Regions from separate parts of the Pseudomonas sp. FW215-R2 genome, predicted to be linked through region 3. Evidence: predicted binding sites of a transcription regulator. Region 3 holds the regulator's gene; each other region holds the start of a gene.

Region 1 (3,276 bases), on a different contig from region 3:
GCCACGCTGTTGGTGCGCGCGCTTTGCTCGTCGGAACCGATGATCGAGGCGTTGGACGATGCCATCACCCGTTGCGACAGGTCGTGTACGTGGCGAGTCGCGGAAGACACTTCGGAAATGGACGCGTGAATCCGCTCCACGAACTGGTTGAACGAACTGCCCAGCTCGCCGAACTCGTCTTTGCTTTCCACTACCAGACGACGGGTCAGATCGCCTTCGCCCTGGGCGATGTCCTGCATCGCACGGCCCATGGTGATCAGCGGACGCATCAGCACGGTGATCAACAGGCTCAGGAAGACCGCAATCGCGCCCACTGCGACGAACATCGCGATCAGTGCCGAAGTACGGAACTGGCTGAGTGCGGCGTAGGCCTTGTCGCGGTCGATCGACAGACCGATGTACCACTCGGCATTCGGCAGACCCGTGACCGGGGTGAACGACAGGATGCGTTCCTGGCCGTTGAGCATCACATTCTGGTTGCCCTTCTGGATGCGCACATCGGCGTTCGGGTAGATGTCCTTGAGGTTCTTCATCACCTGGTCTTTGTCCGGGCTGACGATCACCTGACCGTCACCGCTGACCAGGAACGCGTGGCCCAGGCCACCGAAGTCCACCGAGTTGATGATCTTCACCAGGGTTTCCAGGCTCAGGTCACCGCCCACTACGCCGAGCAGCTCGCCGTTCTTTTTCACCGGCATGGCGATGGTCACCACCAGACCGCCGACGGCGGCCATGTATGGCGGGGTCAGCATGGTCTGGTCAGCGGCCACGGCCTGCTTGTACCAAGGGCGCTGACGCGGGTCGTAACCGTCCGGCATCTTCGCGTCAGGGCGCTGGGTGAACACACCGTTAGCCTGGCCGACGTAGGTGAACTGGAAGTTCGAGGTGAAAGCCGGTTGATCGACCAGCCCAGGGAAGTCGGCATTCTTGCCTTGATGGGCGACGTTCTGCGCGAGGTTTTCCAGCACCAGAATGCGCCCGCTCATCCAGTTCTGCACACTGCTGGCGGTCAGGTCGCCGGCCTGCTGGACGGAGGACTGGAGGTTCTGGCGAATGGTGTTTCGCTGCAGATAGTCGTTGTACAGAGTGAACAGCGCGAACGCCAGGACCACGACGCCCGAGGCGGCCAACAGGATTTTATGGCTGAACTTGAGATTCATTTCATGGGACTTCTTATGCCAAAAGTGGGGATGCGTTCCGGATGCAACATTCCATGTACAGCGCAGGCAGCGTTCTGATGGCCGCTCTACTTTGGTGCACGCATGTCTCACCAGTCTGTCGGCACGCTTCGGAGAAAACTTAGCGTTTTGTAGGAAATGGGCGGCATTTCTGCCAGATTCCCGCCGAACGGCGTGCCAGAGCGTTCGCCTGTCATTTTTTGATGACTGTTTTGCAGCGCCGGTTGCAAATTCTGTAACCCTTGATGACAATGCGACTAATTATCATTTGTGACGTTCGGGCTGTCGCGTTCATGTCCTCACCTGAGTTTGCAGTACAGGCGCTTTACAGTCGTCATCACAGCTGGCTCAACGGCTGGTTGCGCGCGCGGCTGGGCAATGCGGCCGATGCGGCGGATCTGGCCCAGGACACCTTCGTGCGTCTGCTGCAACGCACCGAACGTCTCGAGCTCAAGGCGCCCCGCGCGTTTCTGCGCACCATCGCTCGTGGATTGGTGATCGACCATTGGCGTCGTGAGGAAATCGAACGCGCGTATCTGAAAACCATCGCCCACTTGCCGGAAGCCGAAACACCCAGCGCCGAATCCCGCGCACTGGTGATCGAGCTGTTGGAAAGCATTGCCCGCATGCTTGAAGGACTGAAGCCAAAAGTACGTCAGGCGTTTCTGCTGGCGCAGTGCGAAGGTTTGACCCACAAGCAGATCGCCGAGCAGATGGGCCTGTCCTTGCGCTCGGTGGAGCGCTACGTCGCCGATGCGCTGTATCACTGCTACGTGCTGCGGTACGAAAGCTGATGCCGGTGGATAATGTGTCACTCGCCCGCCGCGCCGAGCCACCGCAACAAGTGGTCAAACAGGCGATCCACTGGCTGCTGCGCCTGCGTAATAACCACGGAAATCCGCGCCTGAACCACCAATGTGAACAATGGCGCGCCGAGCACCACGATCACGAACTGGCCTGGCAGCGGGTGCAGTCGTTGCAAAGTGAGCTGACCCAAAATCTGCGCGCCGTTCCGGGTGCGCAAGTGGCATTCAACACACTGGAAAACAGTGCGCAGAGCCTGGGTCGCCGTCAGGCATTGAAGCTGCTGTCCGGTGCGTTGTTGATGGGCTCCGCCGCGTGGCTGGCCAAAGACACGTCAGCCTGGCAGCAGTGGAGCGCCGATTACGCTACCGCCACCGGCGAGCGCCGCGGATTCCAGTTGCCCGACGGTACGCGGATCGAACTGAACACGGCCAGCGCCGTGGACCTCGATTACACCGCGCAACAGCGGCTGATCAAACTGACCCGGGGCGAGATCATCGTGACCTGCGGCGGCGCCGACGAAGGTTCGGGGATTGATCGACCGCTGCGAGTGCAAAATCGTCATGGCAGTTATGAGCCGTTCAACGCGCGGTTCATCCTGCGTCAGGAAGGTGATTGCACGCGCCTGAGCGTCACCAGTGGCCGGGTCGCGATTCATTCGCCGCGGACGAGCGATGGCGCTTCCACCGAGGTGCTTGCCGGTCAGAGTTACTTGATCGATCACCATCAGGCGCGTCCCGCTCCGCCGCTGGACATGGATGCCGGCGCCTGGATCGACGGGCTTATCGTGACGCGCAATATGCGCCTGGGTGACTTCCTCAAAGAGGTTGGTCGCTATCGCCAGGGCTTCCTGAATTGCGCCCCGCAGGTGGCGGATCTGCGCTTGTCCGGCGTGTTCCGCCTCGATGACACCGACAAGTTGCTGGCAATTTTGCCGCAGACGCTGCCGGTGCAATTGCGCTATCGCACCCGCTGGTGGGTCACGCTGGAACGAGCAGTCTGAAATTTTTTGGCGGGTTTTCGTGGCAAGGCCGGCTTAGTCAGTAAGCACTTCAATTCAGCCTTCGCGACTTGCCACGGAAACCTACAATGACTGCGCGCGTTATCTGTAAGAACCCTCTGAATTTCACTGCCGAATCGGGCCTTCTGCGCCACGCCGTTCGGGCCGCGTTGTTCTCCACGGCACTGGGCGTCGGCCTGCTGCCGAACCTGAGCGTCGCGGCGAGCGGCAGTGAGGTCAGCAGCCATCGCTACAACATCGCCGCGGGGCCACTGGGCGAGGCGCTGAATCAGT
Region 2 (3,276 bases), on a different contig from region 3:
AGCCACGCCAGCCACAACCCGGCCTGGGTCAGTTTGGCGGCGCCGATAATATCGCCGGCGCCCTGACGGATCGCGACCAGGGTGCCGACCGCCGCGATCACGCCGATGCAGAAAATCGACACGAACGAATAGCTCGCCGCGCCCAGACCGCCACCGGCCAGCGCTTCGGGGCTGAGGCGGGCCATCATCAGGGTGTCGGTCAGCACCATCAGCATGTGTGCCAACTGCGAGGCAATCAACGGCCCCGCCAGCCGCAGGATGGCCCAGAGTTCGGTACGCACAGGACGCTGCATGGTGTTCACATCCGTATAAAGAGGGAGCAAGAGACCGTCGATTCTCAGGGTTTGGCGCGGCTTGCACAAAGGGATAAAAAGGATGGGTGGCATGATTAAAACTCATCCAGGAGCAATTCTGCTAAGTTGGCGCAATCCCGCCATTGGAGCGCTGTCCATGTCCCGTCGCCTTCCACCCTTGTATGCCCTGCGCGCATTCGAAGCGGCGGCACGCCACAGTTCGTTCACCCGGGCAGCCGAGGAGTTGTCGATCACTCAGAGTGCGGTGAGCCGGCATATCCGCACGCTCGAAGAGCACTTCGCCTGTCGGCTGTTCCATCGCAGCGGACGCAATTTGCAACTGACCGAATCGGCGCGCTTGCTGCTGCCGGGCATCCGCGAGGGGTTCGCCGCGCTGGAGCGAGCCTGCAATACCTTGCGCGCCGAAGATGACATCCTGCGCATGAAGGCCCCGTCGACCCTGACCATGCGCTGGTTGCTGGCGCGGCTCAGTCGCTTCCGCCATTTGCAGCCGGGCAATGAAGTGCAACTGACCAGTGCCTGGATGGACGTGGATTCGGTGGACTTCAACAACGAACCTTTCGATTGCGCGGTGCTGCTGAGCGACGGGCATTTTCCGTCGGACTGGGAGGCCAGCCTGCTGTTCCCGGAAGAGCTGATTCCGGTCGGCGCCCCGAGTCTTTTGCACGACCAGCCCTGGGATGTGATGCGACTGGCCAGCGCCGAATTGCTGCACCCGACGCCGGATCGCCGCGACTGGCGCAGTTGGCTGGAGCACATGGGACTGTCGGATCAGGTATCGCTCAAGGGCGGGCAGGTGTTCGATACCCTGGAACTGGGGATGATCGCGGCGGCCCGGGGTTATGGCGTGTCGATGGGCGATTTGTTGATGGTGGCCGAAGATGTCGCGCAAGGGCGTTTGAGTCTGCCGTGGCCGACGGCAGTTGCCAGTGGCCTGAATTATTACCTGGTGTGGCCAAAGACCCGTCCGGGAGGTGAACGTTTGCGCCGGCTCAGCGACTTCCTGCAAGGCGAAGTCCACGCCATGGTGTTGCCGCCGGTCACGCGCTTGAGCTGAAACGTTCGAGCCGCCACAATGCCGGCCTTCGGCCATAACCCCGCTGTGCACTCAAGTATTCGGCTTTACCGCCGAATACGTGCAAGTGGGACCGTCGTGCCGGTTCCAGGCTTCACCCCCATTATTAGAATTTTCCGAGCCGCGATCAGGGAGGATCCGCAGACTCGGCCAGGAGCTGTCCATGTCTCAACCTCGCGCCCGGATCGCCTCGCAGCTGGGCCTCGCGCTCGCCGTGATACTGGCGGTTGTCATCAGTGGCAGTACGGTGTTCGCCCTGCGTTCGCTGGACACCGCCAACCTCGCCACCCGTGAAGAACACCTGGCCAGCGAGGCACGTCTGCTCGCCGACCAGTTGAGCACCTTCCACGGCACGCTGCGTGAAAGCACCCAGCGCCTGAGCGGGTTGTTCGAGAAGCGCTTCAGCGCGGGCCTGAGCATTCACCCGAGCGAGCCGGTCAGTGTGGCGGGCACCCAGACCCCGGGCCTGCACCTGGGCAGCGAAGTGTTGAACAACAACTTCAAGGAAGTCGACGAGTTCAAGCAGATGACGGCGGGCGTTGCCACGCTGTTCGTGCGCAGCGGCGAAGACTTCGTGCGGGTCAGTACCTCGCTGACCAAACAGGACGGCACTCGCGCCATCGGCACCTTGCTGGATCACGCTCACCCGGCCTACGCAAAGTTGATGGCGGGCCAGGGCTACGTCGGCCGCGCGCTGCTGTTTGATCGTTCCTACATGACTCAGTACACCCCGGTGCGTGACAGCAGCGGCAAGGTGATCGCGGTGTTGTTCGTCGGCTTCGATTACACCGACGCGCAAAACGCCCAGTTCGATAACCTCAAGCGTTTCCGCATCGGCCAGAGCGGCTCCCTGGCGCTGCTGGACGAACAAAACAAGTGGCTGGTTGCGCCAGCGGGCGTGCAGGCGCCGGATCAAGCGGTCCCGGTGGTCAACGGTCTGGCGAAGACGCCGGGCAAGGGCCGGTTCTGGAGCGACAAGTCCGAAGACTTCTACAGCATCGCCGTACCGTTCGAGGGTGGACCGTGGTCGGTGGTGGCGAGCATGCCGAAATCCGAGATCCGCGAAGTGACCTGGAGCGTTGGCATCCAGTTGGCCATCGGCAGCCTGCTGGCGATGCTGATTGCGGTCGGTTCGGCGGTGTGGCTGCTGCGCAGCAAACTGCAACCACTGGGTGATCTGGTGCGTCAGGCGGAAGCCCTGGGTGCCGGCGATCTGAGCGTGCGCCTGAACGTTTCGAGCAACGATGAAATCGGTCAGTTGGCCCGTGCCTTCAACCAGATGAGCCAGGCGCTGTCGACCATGGTCGAGCACATCCGCCGCGCTTCGGAAGAGGTCAACAGCCGTGCGCAGGCGCTGTCCGGTTTGTCCGGCGGCGCGTATGAAGGCATGGAGCAGCAGTCCGGCGAGATCACCAGCATGGCGGGTGCGGTTGAAGAGTTCTCCGCCACCTCGCTGAACATTGCCGACAACATGGGCAACACTCAGCGTCTGGCCCAGGAAAATGCCCAGCAGACCCAGATCGGTCGCAGCTCGATGGAAGAAGCGTCGTCCTCGCTGGAGCAGATTGCCGGCGCGCTGAACACCACCGCGACTGTAATCAACACGCTCGGTCAGCGCTCCCAGGAAATCGGCGGCATCGTCAGCGTGATCACCTCGATTGCCGAACAGACCAACCTGCTGGCACTCAACGCTGCGATTGAAGCGGCCCGTGCCGGTGAACAGGGTCGCGGTTTTGCTGTGGTGGCTGACGAGGTGCGCAATCTGGCGTCGCGTACCCGTCAGGCGACTGACGAAATCTCCGGGATGATCCACAGCATCCAGCAGGAAACCGGCAACGCCATCAGCACCATGGAGCAGGGCAACGTGCTGATGCAGGAAGGCCTGTC
Region 3 (3,276 bases):
TTAGGGGGTGCTCCTACAGGTCTAAAAACCCAAAAAACCTATAATTCCAAAACTCTAGAATCCAAGGCTGGATAACAAATCGTCCACATCGTCCTGACCGGACACAACGTCTTCTCGTTTATCGGCATGAATCTGCGGACCTTCACCCTGCGAGAGATGTTTTTGTGGATCTTTTTCAGCGAGCATCGCCGCACGGTCATGTTCGATGCCCGCAAAGCGGTCCACCTGACTGGCCATGAGCACGAGTTTGAGCAGATTGCTTTCGACTTCGGTGACCAACTGGGTCACGCGCTTGATCACCTGACCTGTGAGGTCCTGGTAATCCTGGGCCAGCAGAATGTCGTTGAGGTTGCTCGACACCGCGCGGTTGTCCGCGCTGCTGCGTGCCAGAAAACCGTCGACCCGACGCGCCAGCTCGCGGAACTCTTCAGCCCCGACTTCACGGCGCATGAAACGTCCCCAGTCGGCACTCAATGCCTGGGCTTCGTCAGCCAGGCCATTGACCACCGGCGTGGCGCTTTCCACCAGGTCCATGGTGCGGTTGGCCGCCGCTTCAGTCAGCTTGACCACATAGCCCAGACGCTCGGTCGCATCAGTGATCTGCGATACTTCCTCGGCCTGCGGCATATGCGGGTCGATCTGGAAGTTGACGATTGCACTGTGCAGTTCGCGCGTGAGCTTGCCCACTTCCTGGTACAGGCCACGGTCACGGGTCTGATTGAGCTCATGGATCAGTTGCACAGCGTCGCCGAACCTGCCTTTTTCAAGGCTTTCGACCAGTTCGACCGCGTGTTTTTTCAGAGTCGACTCGAAGTCGCCCTGTGAAGATTCGTTATGCTCCATAGCTCCCCCGCGCGTCATCAGCCGATGCGTTCGAAAATCTTCTCGATTTTTTCTTTCAGCGCCTGAGCCGTGAAAGGTTTGACCACGTAGCCGTTAACGCCGGCCTGGGCCGCTTCGATGATCTGCTCGCGCTTGGCTTCAGCAGTCACCATCAGCACTGGCAGGTGCTTGAGTTTTTCATCGGCGCGCACGTGACGCAGCAGGTCGATACCGGTCATGCCAGGCATGTTCCAGTCGGTCACCAGAAAGTCGATGCTGCCGCTGTTGAGCACCGGAATGGCAGTGGTGCCATCGTCGGCTTCAACGGTGTTGGTGAACCCAAGGTCACGCAACAGGTTCTTGATGATCCGCCGCATCGTTGAGAAGTCATCAACGATGAGGATTTTCATGTCTTTGTTCAATTCGACCTCCAAGCAGTCTTAAACGCGCCCAGCACCTGGACGCGCCATTTCAATCAATCCGGCAAAGCACTCGATGACTGTCTGGAGCACAACAGAGCAAGACCGGTGCCGTTCACCACCGCACCAGCCTCGTTCGCAGCGTCCCCACACTGCCTTCAGCGCGCTCGCCACTCCCCCAAACGCCCCCGCAAGCGGGCCGCGCACTGGCTGTGTAACTGGCTGACCCGCGATTCACTGACGCCAAGGACTTCACCGATTTCCTTGAGGTTCAGCTCTTCGTCGTAGTACAGCGCCAACACCAGTCGCTCACGCTCCGGCAAATTGGCAATCGCGTCCGCCAACGCAGCCTGGAAGCGCTCATCTTCCAGATCGCGCGACGGCTCAAGATGAGCACTTGCGCCATCCTCGTGCAGCCCTTCGTGTTCGCCGTCCTGCAACAGGTCGTCGAAACTGAACAGTCGGCTGCCCAGGGTGTCGTTCAAAATCCCGTAGTAATCGTCGAGACTCAATTGGAGTTCGGCCGCAACCTCGTGATCTTTAGCGTCACGGCCGGTTTTAGCTTCAATCGAGCGAATCGCGTCGCTGACCATACGGGTGTTGCGGTGAACCGAGCGCGGTGCCCAGTCCCCCTTGCGTACTTCATCGAGCATCGCGCCGCGGATCCGGATGCCCGCGTACGTTTCGAAACTGGCGCCTTTGCTGGCGTCGTATTTGGTCGAGACTTCGAGCAGGCCGATCATCCCGGCCTGGATCAGGTCTTCGACCTGCACACTGGCCGGCAATCGCGCCAGCAAGTGGTAAGCAATGCGTTTGACCAGTGGCGCGTAACGCTCGATCAGCTCGTACTGCGCGTCACGTGCCGACTTCTTGTAGAAATTCATACCGCTGGCGGTCATAGCACAGGTCCTGCCGTTTGCTGCACGAGGCGCTCGACGAAAAATTCGAGGTGGCCGCGCGGATTGGCGGGCAGCGGCCAGGTGTCGACCTTTTGCGCGATCGCCTTGAACGCCAGTGCGCACTTGGAACGCGGGAAGGCTTCATAGACCGCACGCTGCTTCTGCACCGCCTTGCGCACGCTTTCGTCGTAAGGCACCGCACCGACGTATTGTAGGGCGACGTCGAGGAAGCGATCCGTGACCTTGGTCAACTTGGCGAACAGATTGCGACCTTCCTGCGGGCTCTGGGCCATGTTGGCTAGGACGCGGAAGCGGTTCATGCCGTAATCGCGGTTCAGCAGTTTGATCAGGGCGTAGGCGTCGGTGATCGAGGTCGGCTCGTCGCAGACCACCAGCAACACTTCTTGCGCTGCGCGAACGAAACTGACTACCGAGTCACCAATACCCGCAGCAGTGTCGATCACCAGTACGTCGAGATTGTCGCCGATGTCGCTGAACGCCTGAATCAGACCGGCATGCTGGGCCGGGCTCAGGTGAACCATGCTCTGCGTGCCGGAAGCGGCCGGCACGATGCGGATCCCGCCGGGGCCTTGCAACAGCACGTCGCGCAGCTCGCAGCGGCCCTCGATCACATCGGCCAGGGTACGTTTGGGCGTGAGGCCCAGCAGAACGTCGACGTTCGCCAGACCCAGGTCGGCGTCCAGCAGCATGACCCGACGGCCAAGCTCTGCCAGCGCCAGGGACAAGTTCACTGACACGTTAGTCTTGCCGACGCCACCTTTGCCGCCGGTCACCGCGATCACCTGTACGGGATGCATGCTGCCCATGTTATTTCTTTACCTTGTCTTGCATAGACGGAGGCCACATTACTGGCTGCGCGTTCACAACCGGAACAATGCATGGCAGACCATCGATGTAGGTACAAAAACTGTTCATTACCTCAGCCAACCTGCTTGGTGGGACTGTGGTAGATATCAGCGAACATGTCAGCCATGGCTTCTTCGCTGGGTTCTTCCTGCATTTGCACACTGACGGCGCGGCTGACCAATTGATGACGGCGCGGCAGATGCAGATCATCCGGAATCCGTGGGCCGTCGGTCAGGTAGGCGACCGGCAGTTCATGACTGATCGCCAGG

Evidence for each region. Region 3 encodes FliA, which starts transcription of late flagellar genes. Its sites were predicted from a motif close to CTAAAGTTTNNNNNNNNNNNGCCGNTAA; they were not measured.
Region 1: the regulator FliA is predicted to act here: its motif matches at 1,276-1,303, upstream of AC3WRD_RS28180 (methyl-accepting chemotaxis protein).
Region 2: the regulator FliA is predicted to act here: its motif matches at 1,422-1,449, upstream of AC3WRD_RS04570 (methyl-accepting chemotaxis protein).

Annotation. Positions count from the first base shown of each region.
Region 1 is NZ_JBYTBO010000031.1:51,674-54,949, forward strand. It holds gene AC3WRD_RS28180 (methyl-accepting chemotaxis protein) at 1-1,160, opposite strand, end outside; gene AC3WRD_RS28185 (sigma-70 family RNA polymerase sigma factor) at 1,472-1,972, shown strand; gene AC3WRD_RS28190 (FecR domain-containing protein) at 1,972-2,985, shown strand; gene AC3WRD_RS28195 (TonB-dependent siderophore receptor) at 3,072-3,276, shown strand, end outside.
Region 2 is NZ_JBYTBO010000002.1:434,268-437,543, reverse strand. It holds gene AC3WRD_RS04580 (NorM family multidrug efflux MATE transporter) at 1-293, opposite strand, end outside; gene AC3WRD_RS04575 (LysR substrate-binding domain-containing protein) at 451-1,371, shown strand; gene AC3WRD_RS04570 (methyl-accepting chemotaxis protein) at 1,553-3,276, shown strand, end outside.
Region 3 is NZ_JBYTBO010000005.1:237,796-241,071, reverse strand. It holds gene AC3WRD_RS09575 (chemotaxis protein CheA) at 1-1, opposite strand, end outside; gene AC3WRD_RS09570 (protein phosphatase CheZ) at 55-843, opposite strand; gene AC3WRD_RS09565 (chemotaxis response regulator CheY) at 861-1,232, opposite strand; gene fliA (RNA polymerase sigma factor FliA) at 1,400-2,140, opposite strand; gene fleN (flagellar synthesis regulator FleN) at 2,137-2,967, opposite strand; gene flhF (flagellar biosynthesis GTPase FlhF) at 3,081-3,276, opposite strand, start outside.